DNA from 3 places in the Marinobacter sp. M-5 genome. Region 1 is predicted to be linked to each of the others. Evidence: predicted binding sites of a transcription regulator. Region 1 holds the regulator's gene; each other region holds the start of a gene.
The links. Region 1 encodes sigma-54, which starts transcription at its own class of promoters, with help from an activator protein. Its sites were predicted from a motif close to ANTGGCATNNANNTTGCTNT; they were not measured.

Region 1 (7,654 bases):
AACCGCGGAGGCGGTGAATGCGGTGAGCAAGTTGATGCCCAGCCACACCGCGCGGCGCCGCGTGGTTTTCAGAATAGGCGCGAAGGTGTCTTCGTCTTCGTCCAGACCGGCCATGCTCATCAGGGAGTGGTCGGCGTCTTCACGGATAACATCCACCACGTCATCGATGGTGATGCGCCCGAGCAGGTGGCCCTCGTCGTTGACCACCGGTGCGGAGATCAGGTCGTAACGCTCAAACAGGGTCGCCACCTTGGTGTCGGACAGGGTGACCGGAATCGGCTCGATATCGGTATCCATCACCTCCCGGACCGTTGACGCCGGGTTCGACACCAGCATCTTGGTGATCGGCAGCATGCCGATGAATTCATCCCGCCGGCTGACCACGATCAGGCTGTCAGTCATTGGTGGCAGGTTACGGTGGCGGCGAAGATAACGAAGTACCACGTCGATGCTGATGTCGGGCCGCACCGTGATGGTGTCGGTGTTCATCAGGCCGCCGGCGGTGTCCTCCGGGTAAGCGAGTACTTCCTCTACCCGTTGCCGGTCCTGCTCGTCCATGGTATCCAGCACTTCTTGGATAACCGTGTCCGGCAGCTGCTGCAGTAAGTCGGCGAGATCGTCGGATTCGAAATCCTCGATGATGTCGGCCAGTTCCTGGGCGTTCAGCTGACTGAGAAAGTAGCCCCGGATGTCGTCATTGAGGTACTGGAGAACCTCGCCTTCCAGTTGCTTGTCGACCAGATTCCACAGCAGTGCACGCTGGCGAGGTGGCGATGATTCCAGCAGGTGGGCGATATCGCTGGGGCTCAGGCCGCCATTCAGGATGCGGGCAACCTGTTTCAGCGCACCACTGTCCAGCGCTTCGCTGAGAGAGCGAAGGCGCTGGCGGGCCTGGCTTTTTTCCAGAATATCGGTCATGAATCACCCACAGTCAGAAAACCTTCGCATTATAGCGGAGTTAGGCGTCACAGGTGAGAAAGAGTTGTAGGTGAATGTCGCAGGTGACTGAGCGCTACTCACCCTCGCCAAAGTAGTCGTTAATGAGTTCGATCAGTGCGTCGATGGCAGCCTCTTCGTCCGGGCCCTCTGCCACCAGCTCCACTTCGGTCCCCTTGCTCGCCGCCAGCATCATCACCTGCATGATGTTCTTGGCGTCCACCTCCCGGCCCTTGCTGCTGATTCTCACAGTGCTCCGGTAGGTCGACGCGGTGGCGACCAGCTTGGCGGTGGCCCGCGCATGCAGGCCCAGTTTATTGATGATGGTGACGGTGCGGCGGATCATGATGGATCAGGTTAGCTCGCGGTTCTGCAGGTGAGGCAGCTCGCTGTGTCGAACCTGGACGTTGTTGTACCGGGTGCGGAAATACCGGCCGATCTGCTCGCATACGTACACTGAACGATGCTGGCCCCCGGTGCAACCGATGGAGATGGTCATGTAGCTGCGGTTGCTGTCTGCGAATGAGGGTAGCCAGTTCTCAAGAAAACCGGTGAGGTCGTCCACCATTTTGCGGGTCAGCGGTTCTTTCTCGAGAAAATCAATAACCGGTTGGTCAGTGCCCACAAACTGCCGCAGGCTTGTATCCCAGTAGGGATTCGGCAGGCAGCGCACGTCAAAGACATAATCCGAGTCCAGTGGCACGCCGTGCTTGAACCCGAACGACTGGAACAGCAGTGCCAGTTCCTGATCCTTGCGGCCAACAATACGTTGCTTGACCATATCCCTGAGTTCGTACATGGACAGGCCGGTGGTGTCGACGTAGAGATCGGCCAGTTTCGATAGCGGCTCCAGCAGCTTTTTCTCGTTGCCAATCGCTTCCCGCAGCGATGTTTTGTCATCACTCAACGGATGCTTGCGTCGGGTGGCATGAAAGCGCTGAAGCAGGGATTGTTCGTCGGCGTCGAGGTAGATAATCTCAACGGTCACGCCTGTTTCCTGAAGCTGGCGGTAGATGGTCTCGAAATTCGACAGCTCACCGGCAAGATTGCGCGCGTCGATACTGACGGCCATTTTTCGCAACCGCCCCGGTGACGTACTGTGGCTGGTGGCCTCTGTGGTCAGTGGAAACAGCAGGCCGATGGGCAGGTTGTCGATGCAGTAAAAGCTCAGGTCCTCAAGGACATGTAACGCCGTGCTCTTCCCGGAGCCGGATCTGCCACTGACTATGATCAGTTTCATTGCCTGTTGCCTCTGCTGGAATGCGGTCAGTCGCTGCTTTGAGTCATTCGGCTGAAGAGCGCCGGGGCATCGCTGCACTGCCGCAGTTGATCACAGAAATTCCGGTCATTGAACTTCTCCGCCAGCTGGCTGAGCAGTTCGAGGTGTTCGCTGGTGGCCTCCTTGGGAACGATGAGGGCAAACACCAGGTCTACCGGCTGATTGTCGATGGCGTCAAAACTCACCCCGTCTTCCAGGGTCAGGAGCACACCGATCACCCGGTCAAGCCCTTCCAGGCGACAGTGAGGGATGGCAATGCCCTCGCCGATACCAGTGCTGCCAAGCCTTTCCCGGGAAATCAGATTGTTGAAGATCTGCGTTTCGCTGAGTGTGGCGTCCTGCTGGTTCACAAGCTCTGCAATAAATTCCAGAACCCGCTTCTTGCTGGACGCGGCCACCCGGCAAAGGGTCAGCTCCGGGGAAAGAATGGTTTCGATAGTCAGGGACGTGTCGCTCATGGATCGACTTTAGTTCCGTGAAGGTTTCCGTAAAAAAAAGGCTGCGGCACGTGTGTCATGCCGCAGCTCGATCAGGTTGAGTGCTGGTAAAGCAGTGCCCTAGCGAGCGCCGTTACCGTGCATGCGATCAACGTTCTTTTCCTTGTGCTTGAGGATCTGACGGTCCAGCTTATCGACCAATGCATCAATAGCGGCGTACATATCCTCACTCTCTGCCTTTGCGTGAATCTCACCACCGATGACATGGAGAGTTGCCTCCGCAAGCTGGCGCACCTTCTCAACTTCCAGTGTGACCTGGCAGTTGCTGATGTGATCGAAGTGGCGCTCGAGCTTTTCAAATTTGCCTGACACGTATTCTTTCAGGGAGGGAGTCAATTCTACATGGTGGCCTGAAATGTTGAGTTGCATAGGCGTCTCCTGTTGTCATCGTGCCCGCCCCGGATGAGGGGCTGACGGTGTGCCGGCGAATGTCCCACCGGCGGATCCTGTCGGGTCAAACCAGCCGCTTTCTCTCGTTGGATGGCGGAATGTGCATCGCCTCACGATATTTGGCTACTGTCCGTCTGGCTACCTTGATGCCCTGTTCTCCTAGCATGGCTGCAATTTTACTATCGCTCAATGGCTTTTTCGGAGTTTCTGCCGCAATCAGCTTCTTGATCATGGCACGGATTGCGGTGGAGGAACACTCTCCGCCCTCGTCGGTGCTGACGTGGCTGGAGAAAAAGTATTTCAGCTCGAAGATGCCGCGGGGGGTATGCATGTACTTCTGGGTGGTGACCCGCGAGATGGTGGACTCATGCATCTCCACCGCCTGGGCGATGTCGGACAGAATCAGCGGCTTCATGAATTCCTCGCCCTGATCGAGGAAGCCCTGTTGGTGCTCCACAATCCGCGTGGCGACTTTCAGCAGCGTCTCGTTGCGGCTTTGCAGACTCTTGATGAACCACTTGGCTTCCTGCAGCTGGTCGCGCAGGTAGGTGTTGTCGGCGCTGCTGTCAGCGCGCTTGATCAGCGAGGCGTAACTGGCGTTCACGCGGATGCGTGGCGCGATTTCCGGGTTCAGCTCGACGCGCCAGCGCTCATTGTGCTTGCGGACGATCACATCGGGGATGACGTAATCCGGCTCTGCCCGATCCACGGAATCTCCCGGGCGCGGGTTCAGACTGGTGATCAGTGTCAGGACATCCCGCAGCTGGTCTTCCTTGAGGCGGCTGCGGCGCAGCAGTTGCGCGTAGTCACGATTGCCCAGCAGGTTAATGTAATGGGTGATCACCAGGCGCGCCTGCGACAGCCAGGGTGTCTCGGGCGGCAGCTGGTTGAGCTGAATCAGCAGGCACTCCTGCAGATCACGGGCAAATACGCCGGGTGGGTCAAAGTGCTGCAGGCGATGCAGTACCGCTTCGACTTCGTCGAGCTCCAGCGGGTCGTCTTCGGTTTCGTCCAGCAGCCCGGAGTGAATCTCTTCAATGGGCGAGGTCAGATACCCACGCTCATCTACCGCATCCATCAGGGCATGGGCAATGGCCCGGTCCCGCTCGTTCAGAGGCGTGAGATTCAGTTGCCAATCCAGGTGATCCTGGAGGGTTTCCGCAGGAGAATTGCGGGTTTCGAAATCGCTGTCATTCTCGTCGTCGTTACGAGAGGCCGGAGCCGGGGCAGACTGGTAGATGTCGTCCCAGGCGGTGTCGACAGGCAGGTCGTCCGGAATGTTGTCGGGAATGTCGTTCTCGGATGCCCAGTCGGGACCGTTCTCGGATTCGTCCCAGTCACTGGCGGATTCGGCTGCAGCCGCAGTCTCCTCTACCTGGACCTGCTCGGCCTCGGTATCCCGTGCATCGTCATTCGCCTCCGGGGTGTCGTCGTCCTCCGGAGTCTCGAGCATGGGGTTGGAGTCCAGTGCCTGCTGGATCTCCTGTTGGAGGTCCAGCGTTGACAGCTGCAGAAGCCTGATCGCCTGCTGCAATTGCGGCGTCATGGTCAGGCTCTGACCCATTTTCAGCTGTAATGACGCTTTCATAACCATGGTTCAGAATCCGTCACCCGATCGCACCGGCCTTTTGTCTGGTTGCAAAAAATTCTATGTATGCTGGTCACTTGCCCGAACAAGCAAGTTCTTTGCCGAGTGTACTTGCTTGTCTTGTTCATGACAATTGGGGCCAGTATGACATCAGAGCCGGAACTCATTGCCGAGGTACACTTCTTTCACCTGTTGATTAGCGAGAATCTCGCTGGAATTGCCTGAGGCGATGATGTGGCCGCCGGAAACAATGTAGGCATTTTCGCAGATGTCGAGGGTTTCCCGCACGTTGTGATCGGTAATCAGCACGCCGATACCCTTGTCGCGCAGGTGGCGGATGATCTGCTTGATGTCGCTGACCGAGATCGGGTCGACCCCGGCAAAGGGCTCGTCCAGCAGAATGAACGCCGGCTCCATGGCCAGCGCGCGGGCGATTTCCACCCGACGCCGCTCGCCGCCGGACAGCGCCATGCCGACGCTGTCACGAATGTGGGTAATGTGGAACTCTTCCAGCAGTTCCTCCAGCTTGGCATCGCGGTCGGCCTTGCTGAGGTCCTTGCGGGTTTCCAGAATCGCCATGATGTTGTCGCGCACGGTCAGCTTGCGGAAAACCGACGCTTCCTGGGGCAAATAGCCGATACCCTTGCGGGCCCGGCCGTGCATGGGCAGGGGTGTGATGTCCTGGCTGTCGATGGTGATGCGGCCGTGGTCCGCCGGAACCAGCCCGACAATCATGTAGAAGCAGGTGGTTTTTCCGGCGCCGTTGGGGCCCAGCAATCCAACGATCTCGCCGCTGCGGATCTCCAGGGAGACGTCAATGACCACTTTCTTCTGCTTGTAACTTTTCGCCAGGTTACTGGCCCTGAGAACTGCCATCCGGATCCTGTGTGTTCTGGCGGCTGCGCGGCTGAATTACCATTTCCACTCGGCCGCTGCCATTGTTGTCGTTTGCGGCACCTTCGGCGGTGACCACTCGCTGGACGCTATCATAATGAATGATGTCGCCCCGGAACAGGTTGCCGTTCTGCTCGATGACCGCTTCTTTTTCAAACGTCAGCAGGCTTTCGGGTGCCGAATAGGTGATGTTCAGTGCTTTCGCATCGGTCTTGCCCTGGCCCTCTGTGGCAGCCTGCCGGTAGTGCGCAGGCTGGCCGGAGGCTTCGATGCGCTGCAGGCCGGTCTCATCCCGGTAGAGCACCACCCGGTCTGCGGTCAGTTCGGTCTCGCCCTGGGTCATCACCACATCGCCGGTGTAGGTGGCAATGCCCTTGCCGTCGTCGAGCCTGGCGTTATCCGCGTTGACGGTAATGGGTACATTGGAGTCCAGATTGAACGCCGCGGCGGAGCCGGCAAACAGCAGCGCTGCCAGCGTGGCGATGAGTTTACGGTTTGGCTTGTTGGCCAGGCTCATAGCGTCCTTCCACTTGTGAGTCGAGTTCGAGTATGCGGTCATCCAGCCAGCCCTTCATGCCGATTGCCCGGGTAACGCTGAAGGCATCGGTCAGCTCCACCGGTGCGTCGGTAAAGACCGTGCGGCTGCCGTTATCCAGCGTCAGTCGCGTGGTGGTCAGCGTCACCTGGCGGCCGCCTTCGGTGTTGCGAATGACATGAACGTTCCCCTCCAGCTCCAGCAGGTCGTTGTTGTCCTGCAGAACGCCTGAATTCGCGCTCAGTCGCCAGGGTTCGGTCTCGCCTTCGGTGAACAGTTGCGCCCGTGGCGACTCCATGGTGGCCAGATTGTCGGCTTCAAACTGTTCAATTCGCGGGCTTTCGAAGCGCGCGGTCAGCTTGCCGGTATCGTCGAATGACAGGTATCGGCCGTTGACCACGAAGCCGTCGGGTTCAGACTGGCCACGAAGGGCTGCCGCATCGATCGGTTGAACGGGTTCGTCACTCTGCCACATCAGTGCAATCAGGGCCACAACCGTACAGGCAAGCGCAACTCCCCGCAGCAGTGGATGATTGGCAAGCATCATGGTGGAGACGAGATTGCGGTTCATGCCAGCGTTATCCTCAGTGGGCCCGGGTGTAGGGCGCAAGGGTGCTGTCAAGCTCGCCGATGGCTGTCAGCAGCAGGTCACAGGCTTCCCTTACCGCGCCGCTGCCGCCGGCGGCCAGGGTGCACACATCGGCCTGCTCCCGTACCAGCCAGTAACCGTTGGGAACGGTAATGCCCAGGCCTGCGAAGCGAATGGCGGGCAGGTCGGGCAGGTCGTCTCCCATATACGCAATGGCCTCCGCTTCGATGCCCAGGGTGTCCGCCAGTTCCTGCAGTGCGATCTGCTTGTCTTCGCGCCCCTGCATCAGGTGCGGGATGCCCAGGTCGGTCATCCGCTTCAGGGTCAGGGGGGACGAGCGCCCGGTGATCACCGCCACGGTAATGCCGGCGGCCATCACCTGTTTGAGGCCGAGGCCGTCCAGGATATTGAAGCCCTTGAGCTCATCGCCGTTGGCACTGAAAAACAGCTTGCCGTCGGTCATGATGCCGTCGACGTCGAGTGCCAGCAGACGAATGTTGGCCGCTTTCTTCAGAAGTCTTGCCGGCCATTGTGGACGCAGGGATTCGGACATGCCAGGCACCTCAGATGACGCCTGCGCGCAGCAGGTCGTGCATATTGATGGCGCCGACCAGGTGGCCGTCTGCATCGGTGACCGGCAGCGCGTTGATTTTCAGCTCTTCCATGATGTTCAGGGCTTCCGCGGCCAGGTGATCGGCCTGAATGGTTTTGCCGTTGTGGGTCATCACGTCGCTGATGGGGGTGGTGTGCACGTCGATGGATTTATCCAGCGTCCGGCGCAGATCGCCGTCGGTAAATACTCCGGTCAGTTCACCGGCTTCATCCACAATGGTGGTCATGCCCAGCCCTTTGCGGGAAATCTCGAGCAGGGCGCCGCTGAGGGTTGTGTCGCCGGTAACCCGTGGAATCCGGTCGCCGGTGTGCATGATGTCGGAAACCCGCAGTA
Region 2 (7,654 bases), on a different contig from region 1:
CGTGGCCTGCGATGTGGGCCAGCACCAGATGTGGGTCGCCCAGCACTACGAATTCGACCACCCCCGCCATCACCTCACCAGCGGCGGCCTGGGCACCATGGGATTCGGATTGCCGGCCGCCATCGGCGCGCAGTTTGCGGATCGTGCCAGCACCGTGATCAACGTCACCGGCGACGGCTCGTTCATGATGAACGCCCAGGAACTGGCCACCATCCGCCGTTACAACCTGCCGGTGAAACTCATCGTGATGGACAACCAGTGTCTGGGCATGGTGCGCCAGCAGCAGGAGCTGTTCTACGGCAACCGCGAAAGCCAGATCAACCTGGACGACAACCCCGATTTCGTGGCTATGGCCCGCGCCTTCGACATCCCGGCCCTGCGCATCGAGCGCACCGACCAGATCCGCCGCGGCATCGAAACCATCCTCGCCTACGACGGCCCGATGCTGCTGCACGTGGCCATCAGCCGCGAGGACAACGTATGGCCGATCGTCAAACCCGGCGCCAGCAACCGCGAGATGATCGACGAAACCCGACGCCCCAGCACGGCAAACAAGGAGCACGTAGCATGACCCCGCAAGCGGATACCTCGATACCGAGTTACACCCTCAACTGCCGCATGGCCCAGGAAACCGCCGCCCTGGAGCGCCTGTGCCAGGTGATCCGCATTCGTGGGTTTCGCATCGCCCGAATGGCAGTGGAATCCGCCGGGGAGCATCTCGACATCGCCCTGACCCTTGAGGGCTCCCGGCCGATTGCCATGTTGCAGTCGCAACTGGAGAAGTTGCATACGGTGGTGGACGTCGCCCTTGGTCAGGGTGCTGTTGCCCGGTCTCGGTCGGCGTGACCCGGGTTGGGAGTTGATTTCTGTAGCCTGTGGGTTGCGGGGCGGGTACGCGGGGATGCGAAGTAAAAGACAAGAAATGAAAAGCAGAAGGTGTCTGAGCGAAGCGAGTTCTTTTTCCAAGAAAAAACTCCACCTGCCACCCCGCAAGCCCGCCCCTAAACCAACAGGCTACAAGAGGCAGGCTACTCCCAAACCTACCAGGCCTTGTAGGGCAAAAACTTCCCATTCAAAGTAACAACCACGCGATCCCCCTTGGGGTTCTCCTCCTTCTCGATGTCCATGGTGAAATCGATCGCACTCATGATGCCGTCACCAAATTTCTCATGGATCAGTTCCTTCATGGTGTCACCATACACCCCCACGATTTCGTACAGGCGGTAAATCAGCGGGTCCTGGGGCACGGCGCTGTCCCAGGCTTTCTTCGGGCAGACCTGCAGTGCTTCGGCAATCGACTTCTCCAGTCCCAGGGTCTCACACACGGCAAACGCCTTGTCCTCCGTCATGCTGTTCATCCCCAGGCAGGCCGAGGTGGTGAACACCGGCGACATGCCGATGGCCTCGGCCAGGGCTTCCCAGGACACGCCTTTGGTGGCCTTGGCTTCCAGGATTTTTGCAGTCATCAGTTCTTTGTTCATCATGGGTGATTCCTCTCTTGGCAATTAACGTCAGGCGTTTACCGCGCGGGCGGCAGATTCGGCTTCAGACTCTGTGGCTGCGGACGCAGCGGTAGCATCCCCCCTGGCGGGCTCGACGAACTTCGGGCTGCCGTCTTTTTCCGGCAACGCCGAACCGCTGCGGTTGACCAGGAAGTCCACCAGGTAATCCCGGGTCTTGTGGTAGGCCGGGTTCTGGAAAATGGTGGCGCGCGCCCTGGGGTGCGGGATGTCGACTTTCACGCTCTCGGCGATACGGGCATTGGGGCCGTTGGACATCAGGAAGATGCGGTCAGAGAGCAGAATGGCTTCGTCCACGTCGTGGGTGATCATGAACACGGTCTGACGGGTTTCTTCCCAGATTTTGACCAGTTCGTCCTGAATCACCCCACGGGTAAGCGCATCCAGCGCACCGAACGGCTCGTCCAGCAGCAACAGTTCCGGCTGCGTGGCGAATGCACGAGCAATGCTGACCCGCTGGCGCATACCGCCGGAAAGCTGGGAGGGTTTGCGGTTCAGCGCGTGATCCAGCCCTACCATGCTCAGGTAGCGTTCGCTGTGTTCTCGAACCTGCTCCTTGGACCACTTCGGCCAGCGAGCGCGGACGGCGAACACAATGTTGTTAAGGGTGGTTTTCCAAGGCAGCAAGCTGTAATTCTGGAAGACCACGCCCCGCTCCAGCCCGGGGCCTTTCACTTCCTTGCCGTTCATCACCACGTTGCCGGAACTGGCTTCATCCAGCCCGGCCAGCACGTTCAGGATGGTGGATTTACCGCAACCGGAGTGACCGATGATGCAGACAAACTCACCTTTCTCCAGGGCAAAGCGGATATCCTCGAAGACGGTCAGATCGCCGCCCTGGCCGTCCGGATATACCTTCGACAGACCATCTACTTCCAGGAATGACTTATTCATAACAGCGCTCCCTTCGGAGGTTTGAGGCAGGTACCGGCTCGCCGGCACCGAACCGCTCATTCTTTGTACTCAACCATCTTCTGGGCCTTGCCCAGGGCAAGATCCAGCACCATACCCACCACCCCGATCATCACGATGGAGAAAATCACACTGGCCAGATCCAGGTTGTTCCACTCGTTCCACACGTAGTAGCCAATGCCGGTGCCGCCCACCAGCATTTCTGCCGCCACGATCACCAGCCAGGCGATACCGATGGAGATCCTCATACCGGTCAGGATGGTGGGCGCCGCAGCCGGCAGGATCACCGTGATGGCGGTGCGCAAAGGCCCCAGCTCGTGGGTACGGGCCACGTTCACCCAATCCTGCCGCACATTGGCCACGCCAAAGGCGGTGTTGAGCAACATGGGCCAGATCGAGCAGATGAAGATGACAAAGATGGCGGAGGCATCGGAATCCTGAATGATGAACAGCGCCAGCGGCATCCAGGCCAGCGGTGAAATCGGCCGCAACACCTGGATATATGGGTTAAGGGCTTTGTACATGAGCGGTGACATGCCGATCAGAAAGCCAATGGGCAGTGCGATGGCCATGGCCGCAAGGTAGCCGGTGAGCACCCGGTAAACCGAGTAACCCAGCTGAATGCCGATGCCCTTATCGTTCGCCCCGGCGTCATAGAACGGGTCGGACAGCTCGGCCCAGGCGAGCTTGATCACCGCTGACGGTGGCGGCACCCGGGATTCCTGATCAGCACCGCCCATCAGCATTTCATACTCGGTCATACCGGTCTGCGCTTCCGGAGGCTGGGTCGCCATCTCCCAGATGCCCAGGGCCAGGATCAGAAACGACACCGACAACAGCGCCGCCCGCACATTCAGGGAAGCCACGATCACACCCTCCCGATGGCAAAGCTGCGGGTGTACTCTTCCGCACTTTCCGGATCAAAGGTCTTGCCCATGATGGTGTGAGTCTTGTAGGTCTCGCTCGGAGCGCTGTAACCCAGCTCCTCCATAATCTTCCCGGTTTCGCCGGCCAGGTAGACTTGCTCGGCAATGCCCTTGTAGTCCACGTCGCCTTCGATATAACCCCAACGCTTCATCTGGGTCAGAATCCACACCCCCATGGAGTGCCACGGGAACGGGTCAAAGTCGATGCGGTCCGGCACGTTTTTCACCTCGCCCAGGCCATCGGCATAGCGACCCGTGAGAACCTGTTGAATCACCGGTACCGGCTGGTTCAGATAGTTCTTGGGCGCAATGGCCTCGGAAATTTCCTTACGGTTCTCGGGAATGTTGGAGTACTGGGTGGCGTCGATGATCGCTCGCAGCAGCGCACCATAAGTGTTTGGATTCTCGGTGGCGAACTTCTGGCTACAGGCAAAGGCACAGCAGGGATGACCTTCCCAGATATCCTTGGTGAGCATGTGGATAAAGCCTACTTTTTCCCACACGGCACGCTGGTTGAACGGATCCGGCGACAAATAACCGTCGAGGTTACCGGCCCGCAGGTTAGCGACCATCTCGGGTGGCGGTACCACACGGATCTGCACGTCTTTATCCGGGTCGATACCGTTCTCAGCCAGGTAGTAGCGAAGCAGGAAGTTGTGCATGGAGTACTCGAAAGGCACCCCGAACTTGAAGCCTTTCCACTGTTTGGGATCGCGCTTGTCTTTGTGATCCACATGCAGAACGATGGCCTGACCGTTGATGTTCTCCACCGCAGGCATGATAAACGGCTCCGGGGTCGACCCTGCACCCATGCTCATGGCCAGGGGCATCGGGGTGAGCATGTGGGAGGCGTCGTATTCGCCCGCCAGGGATTTGTCCCTCGCCACCGCCCAGCCAGCGGTTTTGGTCACGGTGACGTCAAGACCATAGCGCTCATAAAAGCCCATGGGATGCGCCATGATGATCGGCGTGGCACAGGTGATGGGCACGAACCCGACGTTCAGCTTGGTCTTCTCGAGCTTGCCAAGGGATTCCTTCACCGCCGCCTTGGCTTTATCGAGCGGGAATACGGTGGAGACCAGCGCAGCCGCTGAACCGGCGCCCATCATTTTCATGAAGCTGCGGCGAGAGTGGTCGTTGTGACCGAATACCGAGCGCACCACCGCGCTCTCAATCGCCCGGTCCATCATCGCCTCGGAGTCCATGGCGCCCTCGGTAGCGTCCTGGCGGGGGGCCGACTGCAGGTTCAACGAGGTCGACGGGGCGTTCTGCCCGGTCTTGCATTCCGGGCAGCCGCAGGTTTTTGCATGAATCAACGACTTGTCGCCGTCAAACGGATTGCCAAGGCTTTTCGTGGTCATGGGGCACTCTCCCTTCTCTCGGATGATGTTGTGCACTCTTGCAGTGCAACCAATTGGCGACTCTGACCCCCGAGCACATCAGGCCGGGGCGGTTGCGCGTTCTGGGAGAGATATCGCAGGGTTTGTGCCAACTACCGATATTTTTTTAAACCCATGTTTTCAAAGCTCTTTTATTTATCCTTTCTGAACACACCCACTACGAATTATCGTAATAAACGAGATTTCGTAGGCATCGCTACGATTTTTCATAGTTGGCACGGGGTTTGTTCTGTTGTTTTCATGATTAACGAGGACAGCCCCATGCACCCGGAACACCCCGTCAACAACCATGCCTGGATAGACCACCTGCCGGAGGCCGCATTGCTGGTGGATGCCGCCCAGGATCTGATCGTTGCTGCCAACAGTGCCATGGGCCGGTTGATGGGTATCGACCGGCAGTCCCTGAAAAGCACCCCCTGTACCCGCTTGTTCGCCGACCAACGCCCCCAGTTGATTGCTTTCACCGAGGAAACCCTGTTCCGCAGCCACGGCTGGAGCCGGGATTTCATGGTCAAACACCGGGACGGCCACACCGTTGAGCTGGAGATTTCCGCCTCACGGGTCGGTGAAGCAGAATCCCAGGAGCTGCTGCTGTTGCTGCGGGACCGTCGCCAGTTACGAACGCTGCGGGAGCGCCACGACGCCAACCATTATCATCGTGGCGGGCTGCTGGAGTGGCGGCGGGTAGAAGAGCTGTTCAAGGACATGGAGCGTGAGAACCAGCTGATTCTTCACGCCGTCGGGGAAGGTATTTACGGCGTGGATGCCGAGGGCCGCACCACCTTCGCCAACCCGGCAGCGGAGCGCATGCTGGGCTGGCGCATTGATGAGCTTATGGGTCGGGTCATTCATCGTGTGGTCCACCACTCTCACGAGGACGGCAGCCTCTATCCACTGAAAGAGTGCCCTATTTACGCCGCCTTTCGGGACGCCAGCATCAAACGGGTGGGCGAGGACTGGTTCTGGCGCAAGGACGGCACCGGTTTCCCGGTGGAATACACCAGCACGCCCATCCTGGACAACGGCCACCCGGTGGGCGCAGTGGTTGTGTTCCGGGACATCTCCCCGCGGCTGCAGGCCCAGAAGGAGCTGCAGAAAGCCCTGGAGGAAGTGGAGAGTCTCAAACACCGGCTGGAAATGGAAAACGCTTACCTGCAGGAAGAGCTCAGTGCGGAATACCACTTTCACGAGATATTTGGCCAGAGCGACGCCATCAAGGCCATCGTGCGCCGCATCGGTATGGTTGCCCCTACCGACGCCAATGTTCTGGTCACCGGCGAATCCGGTACCGGCAAGGAGCTGATCGCCCGCGCCATTCATCAGTCCAGCACCCGCCGTGACCGACCACTGATACGGGTCAACTGCGCCGCCATTCCGAAAGACCTTTTCGAGAGTGAGTTCTTCGGCCACATCCGCGGGGCCTTCACCGGCGCAGTCAGTGACCGGGTGGGCCGGTTCGAACTGGCGGACGGCGGTACCCTGTTTCTGGATGAGGTGGGGGAAATCCCTCTGGAACTGCAAGGTAAACTGCTGAGAGTATTGCAGGATCAGCAGTTCGAGCGGGTGGGCGAAAACCACACCCGCGCGGTGGATGTGCGGGTCATCGCCGCCACCAACCGGGACCTGAAGGCGGAAGTGCAGGCCAAAACCTTCCGTGAAGATCTCTACTTCCGCCTCAACGTGTTTCCCATCGAATCCGTGCCGCTGCGGCGGCGCCAGGAGGACATTCCCATCCTCGCCCAGGAATTCCTCAACCGCGCCTGCCAGAAATTCAATCGCCCGCCCCTGGCGCTGAAGGAAGGCGACGTGGAAACCCTGAAGGCCTACCACTGGCCGGGTAACGTGCGGGAACTGGAGAACGTGATCGAGCGCCAGGTGATCACCGCTGACGGCCACCTCGATCTCGACCTGGCCGGCTCCGACTCCAGCGCCCGACCGGTGACCGCGCAAGCGCCGCCGGCCCGCCATTATCAGGGCGACCTGATGACCGAGCGGGAACTCAGGGAACTGGAAAAACAGAATCTGACCCGCGCCCTGACGATGAGCGCCGGGCGGGTGTTCGGGGACGACGGAGCCGCGGCGCTGCTGGGGGTGAAGCCCACCACCCTGACCTCACGGTTGAAAAAACTGAAAATCGAGCCGCGACAGTTCCAGGTCAGGTCGGCGTGACACCGACCTGATTCAGGGCGTACGTAATCACGATCCAGAGCACCATCACCAGCGGCAGATAACGCCCGACGAGGTAGATGCGCCATTCCCACCAGCGGCTCTCGGTGCCCAACACCGTGCGGATCTTCGACGGTGGGATAAACCAGCAGAACATCGCAGCACCCAGCACCCCGGAGAAGATGATCACATTGCCGCCGGCCACCCGGTCAATCACATCCAGCACCGGCTCACCGGCAATGGTCCACTCCAGTGGCGTGAAGCTCAGGGCCGAGGCCGTACCCAGCACCAACATCACCACGGTGACCAGGGCCACCGCCGTGGTGTTGCGTAACCGGAACTCCTCCGCTACCGCCGCGATCATCACCTTCAGCCCGGCAAGGCTGGAACTGAATGCAGCCAGAAAGAACAACCCGAAAAACAGAACGCCAACCCAGTAGCCGCCCGCCACATCTGCAAACACACGGGGCAGGGTAACAAACGCGAGCTGGCTGCCCTCCGCCGGCTCCATGCCGAAACTGAAAACAAACGGAAAGATCATCCAGCCGGCCAGCAGGGCCACGCTGGTCTCCGTGCCGGCCACCACCAGGCAGGCCCGGGGTACGTGGGTCTGGCGCGGGATAAAGCTGCCGTAGGTCACCAGATAGCCCTGCCCGATGGCCAGCGTGTAGAACGCCTGGCCGAATGCAAACGCCCACAGCGTGCCACTGGCCAGCCGGCTCCAGTCCAC
Region 3 (7,654 bases), on a different contig from region 1:
GGTCCATCAAAATAATGCGGTAGCGCTCCGCATCGAAGAAGCGTCGATGATAATCCTCACACCCGCCGCCGGGCCCGCCATGCACTACCAGCACCGGCATGCCTTGTGGATTACCGCTTTCTTCGACGTACAATTCATGCGGCGGATCCACCGCAATTCGGTGCTGGGCGTTGGGCTTGATGTCTGGGTACAGCGTGAGCATCGGGGGCTCCGGGACGAAGGTATACCCGGAGTGTAGCTGAAGTTAAAAAAAAGGGCGGGCCATTTCGGGCCCGCCCTTCTGTTTCGCCGAACGCTGCTTACTTCTTGTTCGCGCGCTTGCGCTCGTTCTCGGTCAGCAGTTTCTTGCGCAAACGGACCGACTTCGGCGTGACTTCTACCAGCTCATCGTCGTCGATAAATTCCAGCGCCTGCTCGAGGGTGAACTTGATCGGCGGTACCAGAGCAATCACCTCGTCCTTACCGGACGCACGCATGTTGTCCAGCTTCTTGCCCTTGGTGGGGTTCACCACCAGATCGTTATCACGGCTGTGGATACCGCACAGCTGGCCCTCGTAGATTTCCTGGCCCGGATCAAGGAACAGCTTGCCGCGGCTCTGAAGGGTCTCCAGAGAGTAGGTCAAAGCAGTGCCGGTCGCCATGGACACCAGTACGCCGTTCTGACGATTGGTCACGTCACCACCCTTGATCGGACCGTAATGGCTGAACGTGGACGTCAGAATGCCGGAACCGGAGGTCATGGTCAGGAACGAGTTCCGGAAACCGATCAGGCCACGAGCCGGGATGGTGTACTCCAGACGCATACGACCCTTGCCATCCGGAATCATGTTGGTCATGTCACCCTTACGAAGCCCCATCTGCTCCATCAGAGCACCCTGATGCTGCTCTTCGATGTCAACGATCACGTTTTCGTAAGGCTCCTGCTTAACACCGTCGATCTCACGAATGACCACTTCCGGCCGTCCGACGGCCAGCTCGAAATTCTCGCGGCGCATGTTCTCGATCAGAACCGACAGGTGCAGCTCACCGCGGCCAGACACCTTGAACTTGTCCGCGGAGTCGCCTTCTTCCACACGCAGCGCCACGTTGTGCAGCAGTTCTTTCTCCAGGCGCTCCTTGATGTTGCGGCTGGTGACGAACTTGCCTTCCTTACCGCAGAAGGGCGAATCATTAACCTGGAACGTCATGGATACTGTTGGCTCGTCCACCGTCAGCGGAGGCAGGGCCTCAACACTGCTCTGATCACAGAGGGTGTCAGAGATGTACAGCTCATCCAGACCGCTGACACAGACGATATCGCCGGCCTGAGCCTCTTCCACTTCAACGCGCTGCAGACCCGAGTGCCCCATGATCTTGAGAATCCGGCCCTGGCGCTTCTTGCCGTCAGCGCCAATCGCGGTTACCGGGGAGTTGGTCTTGATCTTGCCGCGCGTAATACGGCCGATGCCGATCACGCCCAGGAAGCTGTTGTAGTCCAACTGGGAAATCTGCATCTGGAACGGGCCATCCAGATTGACGGCAGGCGCCGGAACGTGGTCAACGATGGCCTGGAATACCGCGTCCATGTTGTCGTCCAGCTTTTCGTGATCCATGCCGGCAATACCGTTCAGGGCACTGGCGTACACGATCGGAAAATCGAGCTGTTCGTCGGTGGCACCGAGGTTGTCGAACAGATCAAACACCTGATCAACGACCCAGTCCGGACGAGCGCCCGGGCGGTCAATCTTGTTGACCACAACAATCGGGTGAAGGCCGGCATCGAACGCTTTCTGCGTCACGAAGCGGGTTTGCGGCATCGGGCCATCTATGGAGTCGACCACCAGCAGTACACAGTCGACCATGCTCATGACCCGCTCCACCTCGCCACCGAAATCGGCGTGGCCCGGGGTGTCTACGATGTTGATGTCGTAGCCATTCCATTTCAGTGCGGTGTTCTTGGCCAGGATGGTAATGCCACGTTCTTTTTCCTGGTCGTTGGAATCCATCACCCGCTCACTTTCGAGCTCTTTGCGATCCAGTGTGCCCGACTGACGGAGCAACTGGTCAACCAGGGTGGTTTTACCGTGGTCAACGTGGGCGATAATGGCGATATTACGAAGTTTTTCAATCACAAAAATAATCCTGCGGCATGTACGGAGCTTCCCTGCAAAGTATTTCCCGATTTGGCATCCGAAAAGCAGCAGGGTATAAATGAAGCGGCGCGCAGTATATCGAAAACTCGATGTCGTTAATATGAAGAAAAACGCCTATTCGCTCAATTCGACCTGCGCACTAATTTGGGTCATGCTCACGCCTGGCGCACCAACATGACGCACCAATGAAGTGCAGAGGGACGGCAGCAGCGAACCTATGCGCGCCAAAAAAGGCCGAACTCCTTGCAGTTGCGCTGTTCTGGCGCACATGAATCAAATTGGCAAGGCAATTGCTTGACCTGAGACAGCCGATTTTGAAGGTAAGACGCCGCCGCTTTTGGTAAGCTGCCCCGACCTCAATAACAGATCGGAAGTCAGCGTCGCTGAACGATCCGGCATAACGAACATGAAATCACCCGCGCAGCGGGTAACACGATGGAGCATGCACATGTCCAAGACAGTTGATTTGATCAAAGAACACGAAGTCAAATGGGTTGACCTGCGTTTCACCGACAGCCGCGGTAAAGAGCAGCACGTGACCCTGCCCGCCAGCGAAGTGAACGACGACTTCTTCACGGATGGCAAGATGTTCGACGGCTCCTCTATTGCCGGCTGGAAAGGCATCAACGAATCCGACATGATCCTGATGCCGGACGACAGTACATCTGTTCTTGATCCGTTCACCGAAGAAACCACGCTGAACATCACCTGCGACATCGTTGAACCCTCAACCATGCAGGGTTATGAGCGTGACCCGCGCTCCGTTGCACGTCGTGCCGAAGAGTATCTGAAGTCCACCGGCATTGCCGATGGCGCGCTGTTTGGTCCCGAGCCCGAGTTCTTTGTCTTCGATTCAGCCAAGTGGAAGACCGATATGCAGGGCTCCATGTACGAGCTCTACTCTGAAGAAGCGGCGTGGGTTTCCGGCGAAGATTTCGATCGCAACAACATCGGTCACCGCCCGGGCGTCAAAGGCGGCTACTTCCCGGTTCCGCCGGTAGACAGCCTGCATGACCTGCGTGGCGCCATGTGTGCAGCCATGGAATCCATGGGCCTGGACATCGAGGTTCATCACCACGAGGTCGGTACTGCTGGCCAGTGTGAAATCGGCGTTGGCGCCAACACCCTGACCAAGAAGGCTGACGAAGTTCAGATCCTCAAGTACTGCGTACATAACGTCGCTCACGCTTACGGCAAAACAGCGACGTTCATGCCCAAGCCGGTGGTTGGTGACAACGGTTCCGGCATGCACGTTCACATGTCCCTGAGCAAAGACGGCAAAAACCTGTTTGCCGGCGACAGCTACGCGGGCCTGAGCGAATCTGCCCTGTACTACATCGGCGGTGTGATCAAGCACGCCAAGGCTATCAACGCCTTCACCAACAGCTCCACCAACTCCTACAAGCGTCTGGTTCCGGGCTTCGAAGCTCCGGTTATGCTGGCCTACTCTGCCCGCAACCGCTCCGCTTCGATCCGTATCCCGTACGTGAACAGCCCTAAGGCTCGTCGTATCGAAGTTCGCTTCCCTGACCCGTCAGCCAACCCGTACCTGGCATTCGCCGCGCTGATGATGGCCGGCCTCGACGGCATTCAGAACAAGATCCACCCTGGCGATGCTATGGACAAGGATCTGTACGACCTGCCGAAGGAAGAAGCTCTGAACATTCCGAAGGTTGCAGAAACCCTGGCGGAAGCTCTGGACTGCCTGGAAGCCGACCACGAGTTCCTGACCCGCGGTGGCGTGTTCACCGAAGACATGATCGGCGGCTACATCGATCTGAAGCGTGGCGAAGTTGAGCGCATCAACATGACCACTCACCCGGTCGAGTTCGAGCTGTACTACTCCTGCTAACAGCGGCTGCTGTCGACAGGTAAGGAATGACTCTCGGGTCATTCCGCGAAAAAGCCCCGCTCCGGCGGGGCTTTTTTTGTGAGCTACGACACAGTCACTGCGGCCCTTAACGATATGTAACTCTTTGAACCCGAGAGACCGTTGAAAACCCACCGCCGGCGACTGATAATCGAATCAAACCCCAATAACAGGTTAGTGGCATGAACATACGGCTTGGAATCTTTGTTGGCATTTTTCTCATCGGTGCCGCCCCGGCCCTCGCGGAGGTCTACCGCAACGTCGATGCCCAAGGCAACGTCACCTTCTCGGATGAGCCGTCAGACGGAGCAGAGGAGGTCAAGGTCAAGCCTGTCACCACCGTCACGCTACCAAAGCCGGCAGATGTTCAGGAACCGGAGAGGCTGAGGCGGCAGGTGGAAGAGGAAGGTGCCGCCTACGACAGCGTGCGCATTATTGCCCCCAATGACGACGAGGCATTCCACAGTGGCAGTGGGGATGTGGCCTTCCGGGTGGCCAGTGAGCCTGCGCTGAAAAGAGGCCATCGCTATGAGGTAACGCTCGATGGCCAGCCCGTCGGCCAGACGGCTTCCGACACCGTCACGGTTCGCAACGTATTTCGCGGCACCCACAACGCCGGCGTCAACATCATCGACGAGAAGGGTGTTCAGGTAAAATCCGGCGAATCCATCCGCTTTACTATTCATCGTCCCTCCGTCAATAACTGACCCACCAAAGTCTGTGCGCACCAGTATAGTGCGCGCGCACCATAAAAAAGCCATACTCTGATCGCGAACGGGGCGCTCTTTCCGCTACCCTCTGGCAGCCTTTGCCAAAACGCACTACGTAATTGCGTCCGCACAGGCTGTCCGGGCCACGTGCTCGTTAAGCGGGCACGCAAACTGAACCGAATTCGGAAACTGGTTCAGTTTTTGCAGAACTGCGTTGCAAGACCGGGAAGTACGCAGCAATGCCAATCGATCGAGACAGCAGCATGGCACTCTTACAAACCAAAGCCTCCGGCTACAAGAACATTCTGGATAGCCTGACCACCGCCGTTCTGGTGATCGAGGATGGCCTGCGTATCCAGTACCTGAACCCGGCCGCCGAGAGCCTGTTCGAAACCAGCAACACCCGAAGCCAGGGCCTGCCCATCCGGGACATTCTGGTGGACTCCGAAGACGCACTGACCACACTGCACGCCGCGGCCGAGAACGGGCACTCCTACACCCGGCGGGAGGCGGAATTCGTGCTCACCAGCGGCACGCGACTCACTGTGGACTATTCGGTATCACCGGTCAGCCTCGACCCCAACGAATTGCTGATTGAGATTCAGCCCCGGGATCGGCTGCTCCGTATCAGCCGTGAGGAAGACATTATTTCGCAACAGGAAACCACCCGCATCCTGGTACGTGGTATGGCCCATGAGATCAAGAACCCGCTGGGCGGCATCCGCGGTGCCGCCCAGTTGCTCGACCGGGAGCTGGATGACGAAGGCCAGCGGGAGTACACCCAGGTCATCATCGACGAGGCGGACCGTCTGCGCTCTCTGGTAGACCGCATGCTCGGCCCCAACAAAGCGCTGAAGCTGGCGCCCACCAACGCTCACGAAGTGCTGGAGCGGGTCAAAACCCTGCTGGAAGCCGAAAGCCGCGGGCGGCTCCAGTTCCGCCGGGACTACGACCCCAGCCTGCCGGAGTTCTATGGTGACAAGGAGCAACTGATTCAGGCGTTCCTGAACATTGCCCGAAACGCCATGGAAGCGGCGTTTGAAAACCAGGCCGAACAGAGCGGTGACGAGCCGCCCACCATTACCTTCCGCACTCGCGCCCTGCGGCAATTTACCATTGGCCACAAGCGTCATCGCCTGGTCTGCCGGATTGACGTGATCGATAACGGCCCCGGCATTCCGCCGGAGCTGTTGCAAAATATTTTCTACCCGATGATCAGCGGCCGTGCCAGCGGCACCGGCCTGGGCCTTTCGATTACCCAGAGCATCATCGGGCAACACCACGGGCTGGTTGAATGCAAGAGCGAGCCCGGCAAAACCGACTTCATCATCTTCCTGCCCCTGGAGGACAACTAATGAGCCAACCGGCAAACGTCTGGATCATAGACGACGATCGCAGTATTCGCTGGGTGCTGGAGCGCGCCCTTAATCAGGCCGGTATGCAACCCCGGGTTTTCGACAGCGGCGAAAGCATCATGATGCGGCTGGAGCACCAGCAGCCCGACGCCATCATCAGCGATATCCGCATGCCGGGTGTCGATGGCATTACCCTGCTCTCCCAGATCGTAGAGGCCTACCCAGACCTGCCGGTCATCATCATGACCGCTCACTCCGACCTGGAAAGTGCGGTCACCAGCTACCAGACCGGCGCTTTCGAGTATCTGCCCAAACCATTCGACGTGGACGATGCCGTTGCCCTGGTCAAGCGGGCCGTTGCTCACAGCCATGAGCGACGTGCAACGTCGGAACCGCAGGTTGAAAGTACTCAGCGCAACACCGAGATCATCGGTGAAGCCCCGGCGATGCAGGAAGTGTTCAGAGCCATCGGGCGTCTTTCCCATTCCAACATCACGGTTTTGATTAACGGCGAAAGTGGCACAGGCAAAGAGCTGGTCGCGCAGGCGCTTCACAACCACAGCCCCCGTGCCAACCATCCGTTTATTGCCCTGAACATGGCAGCCATTCCCAAGGACCTGATCGAATCCGAGCTGTTCGGCCACGAGAAAGGCGCCTTCACCGGCGCCGGCGCCGCGCGCCAGGGGCGTTTCGAGCAGGCCAACGGCGGCACCCTGTTCCTGGACGAAATCGGTGACATGCCCGCAGACACCCAGACCCGGCTGCTACGGGTACTGGCGGATGGCGAGTTCTACCGCGTGGGGGGCACCACGCCCATCAAGGTGGATGTGCGCATCATTGCCGCCACGCACCAAGATCTGGAAAAGCTGGTTCAGGCCGGCTCGTTCCGGGAGGACCTGTTTCACCGCCTGAACGTGATCCGGGTTCACCTGCCCAAACTGGCCGAACGCCGGGAAGACATCCCGAGGTTGATGCAGCACTTTCTCAAACGGGCTGCCAAAGAGCTGACCGTGGAGCCCAAGATTCTGCGGCCGGAAGCGGAAGAGTACCTCACCACCATGCCCTGGCCCGGCAACGTCCGCCAGCTTGAGAACACCTGCCGCTGGCTGACCGTCATGGCCAGCGGACGGGAGATTCACATCGATGACCTGCCGCCGGAACTGCTCCACCAGGCCGAGACGCCGGCCACTGGTCAGACCTGGCAGGAGGGCCTGCGGAACTGGGCCGAACAGGAGCTCAAGCGGGGCCGTAAAAGCATTCTGGATACTGCGGTACCCGAATTCGAAAAGATCATGATTGAGTGCTCGCTGAAACATACCGGCGGCAGGCGCCGGGACGCATCTATATTATTGGGCTGGGGACGCAACACCTTGACACGGAAAATTAATGAGCTGGATATGGATCATCCCGATGATGGCGAGGACTAAAGCCTGAAGCCCCGCATTTGCAGGGCATAAGAGAATCAGATCGACTCCAGTCGTTACACTTTACAAAAACTCAGTCTTAAAACGGGATGTCGTCGTCAAAATCATCCACCGGCTCAGGCATACTGCCCTGGGACGGCTGGCTGTACCCACCGGACTGCTG

Region 2: a site for sigma-54 is predicted at 4,832-4,851, ahead of R0125_RS13545 (CmpA/NrtA family ABC transporter substrate-binding protein). Genes of this name have one in related genera too.
Region 3: a site for sigma-54 is predicted at 2,410-2,429, ahead of glnA (glutamate--ammonia ligase). Genes of this name have one in related genera too.

What each region holds. Positions count from the first base shown of each region.
Region 1 covers NZ_JAWJEK010000001.1:910,401-918,054, forward strand. Annotated here, with positions in the region: gene mgtE (magnesium transporter) at 1-918, opposite strand, end outside; gene R0125_RS04175 (HPr family phosphocarrier protein) at 1,013-1,282, opposite strand; gene rapZ (RNase adapter RapZ) at 1,289-2,176, opposite strand; gene ptsN (PTS IIA-like nitrogen regulatory protein PtsN) at 2,203-2,673, opposite strand; gene hpf (ribosome hibernation promoting factor) at 2,773-3,081, opposite strand; gene R0125_RS04195 (RNA polymerase factor sigma-54) at 3,167-4,696, opposite strand; gene lptB (LPS export ABC transporter ATP-binding protein) at 4,841-5,566, opposite strand; gene lptA (lipopolysaccharide transport periplasmic protein LptA) at 5,544-6,101, opposite strand; gene lptC (LPS export ABC transporter periplasmic protein LptC) at 6,073-6,690, opposite strand; gene R0125_RS04215 (KdsC family phosphatase) at 6,704-7,261, opposite strand; gene R0125_RS04220 (KpsF/GutQ family sugar-phosphate isomerase) at 7,272-7,654, opposite strand, start outside.
Region 2 covers NZ_JAWJEK010000003.1:94,182-101,835, forward strand. Annotated here, with positions in the region: gene ilvG (acetolactate synthase 2 catalytic subunit) at 1-571, shown strand, start outside; gene R0125_RS13525 (ACT domain-containing protein) at 568-846, shown strand; gene cynS (cyanase) at 1,041-1,484, opposite strand; gene R0125_RS13535 (ABC transporter ATP-binding protein) at 1,512-2,414, opposite strand; gene ntrB (nitrate ABC transporter permease) at 2,471-3,298, opposite strand; gene R0125_RS13545 (CmpA/NrtA family ABC transporter substrate-binding protein) at 3,301-4,719, opposite strand; gene R0125_RS13550 (sigma 54-interacting transcriptional regulator) at 5,020-6,927, shown strand; gene R0125_RS13555 (sodium-dependent transporter) at 6,914-7,654, opposite strand, start outside.
Region 3 covers NZ_JAWJEK010000004.1:45,065-52,718, reverse strand. Annotated here, with positions in the region: gene pip (prolyl aminopeptidase) at 1-202, opposite strand, end outside; gene typA (translational GTPase TypA) at 300-2,111, opposite strand; gene glnA (glutamate--ammonia ligase) at 2,581-3,984, shown strand; gene R0125_RS15560 (DUF4124 domain-containing protein) at 4,185-4,709, shown strand; gene glnL (nitrogen regulation protein NR(II)) at 4,976-6,067, shown strand; gene ntrC (nitrogen regulation protein NR(I)) at 6,067-7,494, shown strand; gene ssb (single-stranded DNA-binding protein) at 7,571-7,654, opposite strand, start outside.